2 regions of the Acinetobacter sp. M5A5_2a genome follow, and region 2 is predicted to be linked to the other one. Evidence: predicted binding sites of a transcription regulator. Region 2 holds the regulator's gene; the other holds the start of a gene.

The links. The regulator PhoB, encoded in region 2, activates phosphate uptake and scavenging genes when phosphate is short. The targets are predictions, from matches to a motif close to TGTCATNAANCTGTCATAA.
Region 1: a site for PhoB is predicted at 2,806-2,824, ahead of ACLBWE_RS06500 (NAD(+) kinase). Genes of this name have one in related genera too.

Annotation. Positions count from the first base shown of each region.
Region 1 covers NZ_JBKEZV010000003.1:415,114-420,471, forward strand. Annotated here, with positions in the region: gene ACLBWE_RS06490 (tetratricopeptide repeat protein) at 1-341, opposite strand, end outside; gene mrcB (penicillin-binding protein 1B) at 363-2,759, opposite strand; gene ACLBWE_RS06500 (NAD(+) kinase) at 2,945-3,853, shown strand; gene ACLBWE_RS06505 (YeaC family protein) at 3,850-4,122, shown strand; gene ACLBWE_RS06510 (hypothetical protein) at 4,185-4,592, shown strand; gene ACLBWE_RS06515 (glycosyl transferase family protein) at 4,631-5,358, opposite strand, start outside.
Region 2 covers NZ_JBKEZV010000002.1:382,825-388,182, forward strand. Annotated here, with positions in the region: gene ACLBWE_RS04160 (SDR family NAD(P)-dependent oxidoreductase) at 1-82, opposite strand, end outside; gene ACLBWE_RS04165 (TetR/AcrR family transcriptional regulator) at 295-966, shown strand; gene phoB (phosphate regulon transcriptional regulator PhoB) at 1,221-1,931, shown strand; gene phoR (phosphate regulon sensor histidine kinase PhoR) at 1,941-3,299, shown strand; partial or broken gene ACLBWE_RS04180 (hypothetical protein) at 4,224-4,316, shown strand; gene ACLBWE_RS04185 (alpha/beta fold hydrolase) at 4,382-5,358, opposite strand, start outside.

The DNA of each region.
Region 1 (5,358 bases), on a different contig from region 2:
GGTGCTAAACGCTGTGCTTGAAGCGCATAGCGTTCAGCTTCTGACCATTGCTGGTTTTTGTAAGCCTGCTGTGTTTTTTGCATTAAAACTTTAAATGCAGGCAACTGGCTGCCATCATCACTAAAATGTTGAGGCTTTTTTTGCTGAGGAACAATAACCTGTAAATTTTTGCGTTGAATTTCTGGATGTTCATAAGGTGTAATTTTTACACCCGATGGAGTTTCCGTGCTCTTTTTCGCTGGTGGAGCAGGTGTTTTCTCTTTGGGGTTGGAATGATCAGGCAAAGTTGTACAGCCGACCATAAGTACAGCACCAATATAAAAAACACCTTTCTTCAACATATCCTACTTTCCTGTTAACGCTTAGTTGTTATAACTACCACTTGAAATCACACGTGAGTTATTTGACAGATCTTGTTGCATCTGGCTTTCACTTTCACGAATATAACTGTCGGTATTATCATCCTGAGAGTCAGGAGTTGTGTTATCACTTTGTGGCGTATATGTTGGATCAACTTGATAATACGGTGCTGCACATGGCGTAGCACGATGTGGAACCGTATGCGTTAGCATCGGAATATACATAGCGCCATCACAAGCCTGAGCAGATAAATCACCCGTTGCACGGTCAATCCACTGCCACTGTACAGTGTCTGGTTGACGTATATTCACAGGAGTTTGGCGTAACTGTTTCATCACGTTAGTCCATACTGGCAATGCACCAGATGAACCTGTTAAACCAGTTACTTTATTGTCATCTAAACCTAACCAAACTACAGCAACGTGATTACCTGAGTAACCAGCAAACCATGAGTCACGTGTATCGTTAGTCGTACCTGATTTACCAGCCAATTTTAAAGCTGGAGATAAGCTGCTATAGGCTGAACGACCAGTACCCGAAGACATGACCTGTTGTAAACCATAATTCATGATATAGCCAACAGCCGGATCAATCGTTTGTTGAACATTCAGGCCATAACGGTCAAGCAGACGACCATTGGCATCTACGACAGATCGAATTGCACGAGTTGGATATTTAAAACCGCCTGTAGCGAAGTTTTCATAAATTCCGAGCACTTCCATTGGTGACATATTGACTGCCCCAAGGAAAATAGAAGGGTAGGCAGGAATCGTTGACTCAACACCAAACTTTCTTAAATTATTGCTAAATGTAGATAGACCAAACTCCTGACCTAAGCGTACAGCAGATAGGTTGTATGAGTTTGCTAATGCCTCACTCAGACTGACTACACCATGTCCACCACCGCTATAGTTTTTAGGTGTCCAGCTTTTACCACCATCTACAGGAACACTGATCGGCGCATCTTCAATTTGGCTTGCCCAGTTATAACGTCCAGATTCAATAGCACTTAAATAAATCACAGGTTTCAATAAAGAACCCACTTGACGTTTCGCATCTAAAGCACGGTTAAAACCAGTAAAGTCTTGTGTAGAACCAACCGCTGCAACTAACTCACCGTTTTCAGGATGTGCAATCAGTACAGCACCTTGTAGATTTTTCAAACGTGCTGGATTGCTGTTGGCTAAGCGATCTACTGAAGCTTTAAACGCATTTTGAACTTGAGTTTGAGTAATTGGATCTAAGGTCGTAAAAATACGTAATCCCTGATTGGTTAAATCACTTTCTTGATACTCTGTACGTAATTGACGACGTACAATATCTAAAAAGTCTGGGAATTTTGCAGGGCCTAAACTTGGTTTACTTAACACATTTAAAGGACGTGCAATTTCATCTTCATATTCGGCTTGGGTTAAATAACCCATCACACGCATGTTATTTAACACGGTATCGCGGCGTTTTTTTGCACCTTCAGGGTTTTTCCAAGGGTTATATAAAGAAGGACCTTGAACGAGTCCAACTAAATAAGCTTGTTGTGCGACACTGAGTTCACGTAACGGTAAACCAAAATAAAATTGTGAAGCCAAACCATAACCATTAATTGAATAGCTACCATTTTGGCCCAGATTCACTTCATTTAAATACGCCTCTAAAATTTCATCTTTGCTGTAATGCAGTTCGATGAGTAAAGCCATTAATGCTTCATTGACTTTACGTTTTAGTGTGCGTTCAGGGGTGAGATAGAAGTTTTTAACTAATTGTTGAGTCAGGGTTGAGCCACCTTGACGTTTTCCACCAGTGACATTACTGACCAATGCACGAGCTGTACCGCGAATTGAAATACCATGATGATGATAAAAATTGCGGTCTTCTGTAGAAATTAAAGCTTCAATGAGCGGTTTAGGGACATTATTCAGTTTAATGAGTACACGGTCTTCATTGTGTTGAGGATAAATTCCTCCAATGAGTAACGGTTCCAAGCGTGCAACGCCGGTTGAAGAGGGTTTAGTACTTCTAACTTCAACAACTTGATCATTTGCAAAACTTAACTCTAAGACTTGTTCAGGTTCAACACTGTCACCGTAGTCAAAACCACGTGTGTGGATATACATATTGCTGCCTTGAGCAACATAGCTTCCAGACTTGTCATAATTACTTGAAGTTTTGTAACCCAATAACTTTAATTCTTGAGTGAAATTTGCTTGAGAAATAGGCGCGTTGTTATAAATTTCCAAAGGTCGTGCAAACACTTTGGCAGGAATATCCCACCGCTGGCCTTCAAATTTTTCACGGATAATATTATCTAAACGAATCAGATAGATACTAAGAGCAATAAAAGCACCAATGACCAAAATGGAAAAGATTAGTGCAAAGAAACCGATACCACGTTCAAACTTCATAAAAATGAGATAAAACCCTAACAATGCCTGTAATGATGCGATAGCTTGTCATCAATTTGCAATGATAAAACTGTGAATAATTGGAAAAGTTAGATTGAATTTTACAGCATCTTGTAGTTATGTTTTTTTAAATTAATCGGGTTAATGTTATTATAGCCGAGTATCGCAGCGGAGCTTACTCATTCGTGCAAATTTCACATAAGTCCTTCAGAAACGTCGGGTTAATCGGTCGACCAGATAAATCATCAGTTGTAGAAACACTATGTTTAATTCATGATCATTTGTTGAACTTAGGTTTGAACCCCATTTTTGATCAGGAAACAGCCGAATTAGTGCCTTATGATCATGCACAGATAGTAAGCCGTCATCTATTAGGTGAAGTTGCTGATTTAGTTATTGTGGTTGGAGGCGATGGTTCTCTACTCCATGCAGCCAGAGCATTGGTCCGTTACAATACCCCTGTTATTGGCATCAACCGTGGGCGATTAGGTTTTTTAACTGATATCAAACCTTCAGAAGCCATTTTTAAACTTGACCAAGTGCTTCAAGGGCATTTCCAGCTTGATCGCCGTTTCTTACTTGAAATGGAAGTACGAACAAATGGCGAAGTTATTTATGATGCAATCGCTTTAAATGATGTTGTTTTGCATTCGGGTAAGTCCGTCCATATGATTGACTTTGAACTCAACATTGATGGTCAATATGTTTATCGCCAGCATAGTGATGGTTTAATTGTTTCTACTCCAACAGGATCAACTGCCTATGCTTTGTCAGGCGGTGGACCAATTTTACATCCAAGTATGGATGCGATTGCATTAGTTCCAATGCATCCCCATACATTGTCATCACGTCCCATCGTAGTCGGCGGGCAAAGCGAAATTAAAATTGTTATTCGCGAAAATCGAGTTTTGCCGATGGTGAGTGCTGATGGACAACATAGTATATCGCTGAATGTCGGAGATAGTTTACACATCCGCAAACATCCATTTAAACTAAGTTTATTGCATCCACCAGGTTATGATTTCTATATGGCCTGCCGTACCAAACTTGGTTGGAACCAAGATTTTGAATCTTTTCAAAGAGATGAATCATGAATATTGAACAAATGCTATCTGTTTTAAACCCTGAAATTGTAGAGCGTTTAAAAACAGCAGTAGAAATTGGTAAATGGCCAAATGGCGTTGTTTTAACAAAAGAGCAGCGTGAGACTTGTATGCAAGCTGTCATCGCTTGGGAGTTGAAAAACTTACCAGAAGAACAGCGTAGCGGCTATATTGACCGCGGTACGAAAGAAGAGGGTGAAGAGTGTGATGATGATCATCACAAGCAGGAACCTGAGTTTAAACCAATTCGTTTTGTTTAATTTAAGAAGCTCAGTGATTACTGGGCTTTTTTTATGTTTATCAAAATATAATAAAGAATCCTATGAAACGTTTAAAACCTATTTACGTACTATTATTTCTAATATTGTTTAGTGGTGCTGCATTAGCCAAACAGCCGATTGAATGTTTACTCAACGTGAAGGTTGTTGCGAGTCGGAAATACACTTCACCTCAAGCTAAATATACAAGTATAAAGAACGACGGTTATCCCATGTTATTGATTGGGATTCAGGTGCTGGAGTCGCAAACAATACGAAGCTCCCAAAAGATCAAAGCGCATCATTTATATTGTAAGACACTTATTGGTCAACAACGAGATGCTTATCTTTCGGGTTCCTACGATTCTAATAAGATTACAATCAAAATAGGTGATCACTTGAAACTAAGAAATATTCATTCTTCAGGTCAGGAATATCCATTTTGGCCAGATTTTTATTATATTGAGCCTTAAAACCAAGGCTATCCGATATAACCTTGGTTATTCATATATTAGAAACGACTATTCCATAACGCTTTTGCTTTCAGCATTGCCTCTTCAAAACTAGTAACAACTCCCATGGTATATAGTGCAATTCCGATGGTTTCTGTTACTGCCATTTCACCGTATTCATGGTGCTGCTGACCTAACCATACTGCTTTAAAAGTTGCTAAATCTAATTCTTCTTCCGTTGGACTACGTTCAGGTGTGAGCTTTGGTAACTCATGTTCATAGAGTTCACCATTTTTAATACCGCAAATGAGTGTTTTTGCATCTGGATTTCGCTCAAATTCACCGCCTTCACCCTTAATGACTGCACTATTTTGATAGCCTAAGCGCAGTGCACTATGTTGATGGGAAGTTCTATAAGCTGGATGGAATATAGCTTGTAAGGTGGCTTTTGCATTAAAAGGATTTATTAAGCGGGCTAAAGTATGAATAGGTGAGCGTAATCCCATCACATTTCTTAAAGAAATCAGTTCACTTAAAACAGGTGAAATCACGTCTAAAGGTAAGTAAGCGAAATTTTGCTCTGCTAACTGAGTACGCACTTCTTGTTCAGAATGACAAATTTGATAACCAACATATTCTAAAACCTGCTCGGTATAGACTCGGTTAAGGGTATGGCCTGATGCACCGTGCATAACAATTTTATAACCGTGTTGAGCAAGGGTGAGGGCTGCTAACAAGAACCAAGGATAATGTTTACGTTTACCTGCATAAGATGACCAGTCTAAAT
Region 2 (5,358 bases):
TTGCCAAAAGAATTGCGAGTTGTTGCCCAATGCCAGAACCTGCGCCCGTAATTGCAGCGACTTTGTTTTTAAAATTTTTCATTGTCCATCCTTTGTTTTTCGATATTTGCACAATCGGTTCATTGCATGTGCAGCTTAGACATCTTTAATATAATTTTGACAATATCCATTGTCAATATAGTACACTGTAATTTCAGATAGAATGGCACAATTCTGCTGAGAGCTTTATCATAGTGAGCATATTTGGCTAAAACCTATAAATTAGGAAACCAATCTTTAGGAAACGACTTATTTATGGCGACAAACGACTCAACCAGTAAAAAGAAAACAAAAACTGTGAGTAAAGAACGTCAGTTCAAAGGGTTATCTCTATCTGAACGTAAAGAGGCACGCCGAGAAAAACTGATTGAAGCTGGCATTGCGACTTATGGAACACTCGGCTTTTTTTCCGTGACGGTTAAGGATGTCTGCCAAGAAGCAAAACTCACAGAACGTTATTTTTATGAATCATTTAAAAAGAGCGAAGATTTATTTCAAACCATCTTTTTAAAAATGATTGAAGAATTGCAGCAAAACCTGATGCAAGCTGTCATTAAAGCGACACCAGATCCAGAAAAAATGGTCGATGCTGGTTTAAGGGCACTGCTGACGACATTAAAAGACGACCCGAGATTAGCTCGCATTGTCTATGTTGACGCAGTTTTGGTACAAGAATTACATAATCAGGCCACCATTCAAGAAACTCTTGCACAGTTTGATCGAATGATTCAGGCCTTTGTTATGTTGACCATGCCACAAATCCAACACAACGAAAATGAGCTCTCTCTAATCGCAACTGGCTTAAATGGATATGTTACTCAAATTGCAATTCGATGGGTCATGGGAGGCTTTGAGCAGTCTCTTGAACAGGTTTTAACCGCATGCCGCATTGTTTTCTTATCTTTATTGGCCAAGGTTTCAAAATAATATTAAAGTTTTTTGACACTCTAAAATGTACAAAACCAGTTCAGCTTTAAAGGTGATAACTTATTGAATGATTTTAAGAATATTTAAGCTTTCATGTCATCATTCGGTCACACCTTTGCCTTACTTTTGTCACAAATTATTGCTAAATTCAATTTTATAGACTTTTCTGCAATGAAATTGTCATAATTAATCTTTGTAATAAGCCTGTCATAACTACAAAACGGTTCACCGTTAAATCTATAGGATATTGCGCTGTGAAAGATGACTATATTTTAATTGTCGATGATGAGCTTCCTATTCGTGAAATGATCCATACTTCTTTGGACATGGCAGGCTTTCAATGTTTGCAGGCAGAAGATGCCAAACAGGCTCATCAAATTATCGTCGACCAACGTCCGGCGCTTATCTTGCTCGATTGGATGTTACCTGGAGGCGTAAGTGGTGTCGATTTATGTCGCCGCTTAAAACGTGATGAGAACTTAGCAGAAATTCCAGTAATTATGCTTACCGCTCGCGGAGAAGAAGACCACAAAGTACAAGGTCTGGATGCTGGCGCAGATGATTACATGACGAAGCCTTTCTCAACACGTGAACTGGTTTCACGTATTAAAGCGGTTCTGCGTCGTGCAAATGCATTAAGTGGCGAAAAAATGATTGACGCCAATGGTTTAATTCTTGATCCTGTGAGCCAACGTGTCAGCTTTGGCGACAGTATTTTAGATATGGGCCCAACTGAATATCGCTTACTTGCGTTTTTTATGACCCATCCAGAGCGTGCATATACACGTGCCCAGTTGCTCGATCAGGTCTGGGGCGGTAATGTATATATCGAAGATCGAACTATCGATGTGCACATCCGTCGTTTGCGTAAAGTTTTAGAACCTTTTGGTGTTGACCGATTTGTTCAGACCGTGCGTGGAACTGGCTACCGCTTCTCAACACGTGCAGATTTAGCCGCAGGTTAACCAAGATTTATGTATGAACCCTACCCCGTCCCCGAACAGGTACGTGAACAAAAGCTTTCCCGCTACAGTAGTTTATGGACGTTTGCCAAACAAGATTTACGGCTTTTATTATTTTTTATAATTATTGCCGGTTTAGTCGGTTTAGGCCTTGGGTATTTCTGGAGCTGTATTTTTATCGCCTTTGTGGTGTTTTTTACACTCCAGTTGCGTTCGCTTTATCTGGTCAATGACTGGATTGCAAATAAACCTTATGACGTTCCTCCAAACCTAAACGGGATTTGGGGAGCGTTATTGTTTAATGTTTACCGTGCCCAGCGTCAGGAACGAATCGTTCAAGCAGAAATGGTCGGTTTAATTGACCGCGCTCAGTCTTCTTTAGTGGCGCTTGCCGAAGCTGTTGTCCTCATTGATGATCAACATAAAATTGAATGGTGGAACCCTGCTGCTGAACGTTTGTTAGGTATCAGCCCTCTCGACCGTGGTCGAAATTTATTAACGATTTTACGCCAGCCGACCTTTATTGAATATTTTAACAATATTGATCAGGCACCCGATGGTATTAAATTACAGTCGAGTTTTGACGATGACCGATATGTGCAGGTCAAGCTCACACGATTTGGTGGAGAAAGCCGTTTATTGGTGGCTTACGACGTTACTCGTATGCACAACCTTGAGCAAATGCGTAAAGACTTTGTAGATAATATTTCTCATGAACTTCGTACACCATTAACTGTACTTAGTGGTTATATCGAGACATTTACCGATCAAGAAGATATTAGTCCACGCTGGAAACGTGCGTTTGATCAGATGCAGTCACAAACCAAACGTATGAATGCTTTGGTGAATGATTTACTACTGTTATCGAATTTAGAAAATAATAAGAAAATTGCAAAAAATCAGATTATTGAAATGCCGAGTTTAATGAATCAACTGTTTGATGATGCTCAGGCCTACAATGCCGATTATGGACATACACTCAATTTACATATTGATAGTCACTGTGACCTGATTGGTTCTGACATGGAAATCGCCAGCGCGTTTAGTAACTTAATTACCAATGCCATCAAATACACGCCCAAAGGTGGAACCATTACGATTGGCTGGCATGACGACGGTGAACATGCCTACTTTAGTGTACAAGACACAGGCATTGGAATTAATCCGAAACATTTACCACGTCTGACTGAACGCTTCTATCGTGTTGACAGCGACCGTAGTCGTCAAACAGGCGGTACAGGTTTAGGTTTGGCCATTGTGAAGCATGTATTAATGCAACATGGCGCTTATTTAGATGTCCAGTCTAAAGAAAATGAAGGTTCAACTTTTACAGTAGTTTTTCCTAAAGAAAGACTATATAACATGGCTTAAAAAGTATTCATTTCACACAAAGGGTGGATATTAAATAGACGCAGTGAAAGATACTTAGCCATTTTGTATATATAAGTTATTATGGACATGATTTTAATTTTTTGTCATTGATAATATCAAATATAATCTATAGTCAGTCTATATAAGTTATTTAATAAATCTTCTTTTTTTCTCATATCTATTTCATAGATTAGAATTTATGAAATAGATATACTAAATGTACTTTAAAAAAATAAAACCACTCAATTTATACAATATATATAATCAATGTCATTGATAATTTAAAAAATGATGAAAATAAAAAACACCATTTAAACTAATTATTTAACAGTTTTAAAAATAACTTTCATTTTTAAATAAAATTAGTATTATTAACTCGCTACAAAAAACTTAATCCATAAGAACAGCTAACATAATAATTAAGCGAGGCTTAAATGACTATTAACCCAGTAGAAATAATATCGAATAATGCAGAAATAACTGATTGCTTTATTCTCGGTTTAAAAAGTGGAGAATCATTAAAAGTAAAAGTTCTTCATATTGATAAAGATCAACAGACTATTCTTGTATCAATTCGCGTATTCATAGAAGGTGAATCAATTGGACTAATCTCTTTTGATAAAATTGAGTCACTTGAGCCAATCGAAGACGAACCTTATATAGAAACTATTGATGATCAATTAAGACGCATCCGTATGGGCAAGTATTTAATGGTTTGGGGACATTTTGGTGGTTCAATAAATCAAACTTGTGAACAGGGAGAACTTAAAAGTATTGATTGGAAGCACCGTACAATACTGTTGCGCAGCAGAGTTTATGAAGGCCAAGAAAATACAGTGTACATTGATAAAATTGATTCTATAGATGAGTCACGAGAAGGCTCAGGAGCACGAGGCCCAGCTGTAGCCCCAGACTGGTATAAAGGTGCTGATGGAAAATGGCGCAAAAATGGACGTGAATATGAAGGCTGATTTTACTGCAGTTTTCCCTAAAGAAAGACTGTATAACCTGACCTAAAGTCACCCCTTCAAATATAAAAAGCCGGCTCATGAAAAGTCGGCTTTTTTAGCATTTAAACCAATTTACTTAGAAATCGAGCAATAGGATTTACTTTGGTTTTTCTCTATTACATTTAAAAAGTGAGTAGCAAAAGTATTGCTCTGGCGTAGTGCATCACGATGATCTCCACCATCAATCGTTTGATATACCGTTGGTTTTTTTAATTTACATAGCTGTTGATAATAGGCATATGTCCCTCTCGGGTCGACTAAATGATCTTTAGAACCCTGAACAATCATTAACGGTACGGTAGGTACCATATTTTCAATCGACTGTTGTTTTAGATAAGCCAAGAGAGGTTTTAAATCAGCATCAGATCGAAATATACTAGAAGGAGATTTCTTTAAATCAGATTGAAGTTCAGATAAACAGCGGCTGCGCGCTTGGGTCAGCACCGCTTTCATTTCTGGACTGACTAAATTCTCAGGAACTATGCTCGACTCTGCTGCTTGTGCTCCTAATAGCACAATCGGGAAGAAAGCAGCTACGCTAGGTTCTGGGTTTGGATGACTCTGCACATATTCTGCAATACCTTCATATTGATAGCCACCCGGAGCAAGCGCTATCGCCCCTTTTAAATCTAGTTCGGGCGCATCTTTTTGACCATAGGCAGACACTGCAATTGCCGCAGCCCCGCCTTGACTGTGGCCCATCACCAACCACTGTTTATTAAAGCTCTTGGGCTTAAGCAAATGTAATGCACGCACTGCATCTACTACCGTATGCAATTGGCTCTTTGCATTCATATAGGGATGCCCACCCGGTGTCCCTAAGCCCTGATAATCAGGTGCAACAACTGCATAGCCACGTGCAAGCCAACCATCTAAAGCTTTAGAAGCAACTTCTTGGTATGAATGAACTGGCCCACCCACATAATCACCCGAAGGCGCGCAGGTATCGGCGACTCCAGTCGTACCATGTGCCCAAGCGAGTATAGGCCAGCCATTTTTTGGAGGAATGCCTTTGGGTAATAAAATAAAAGCCGATGCAACAATAGGTT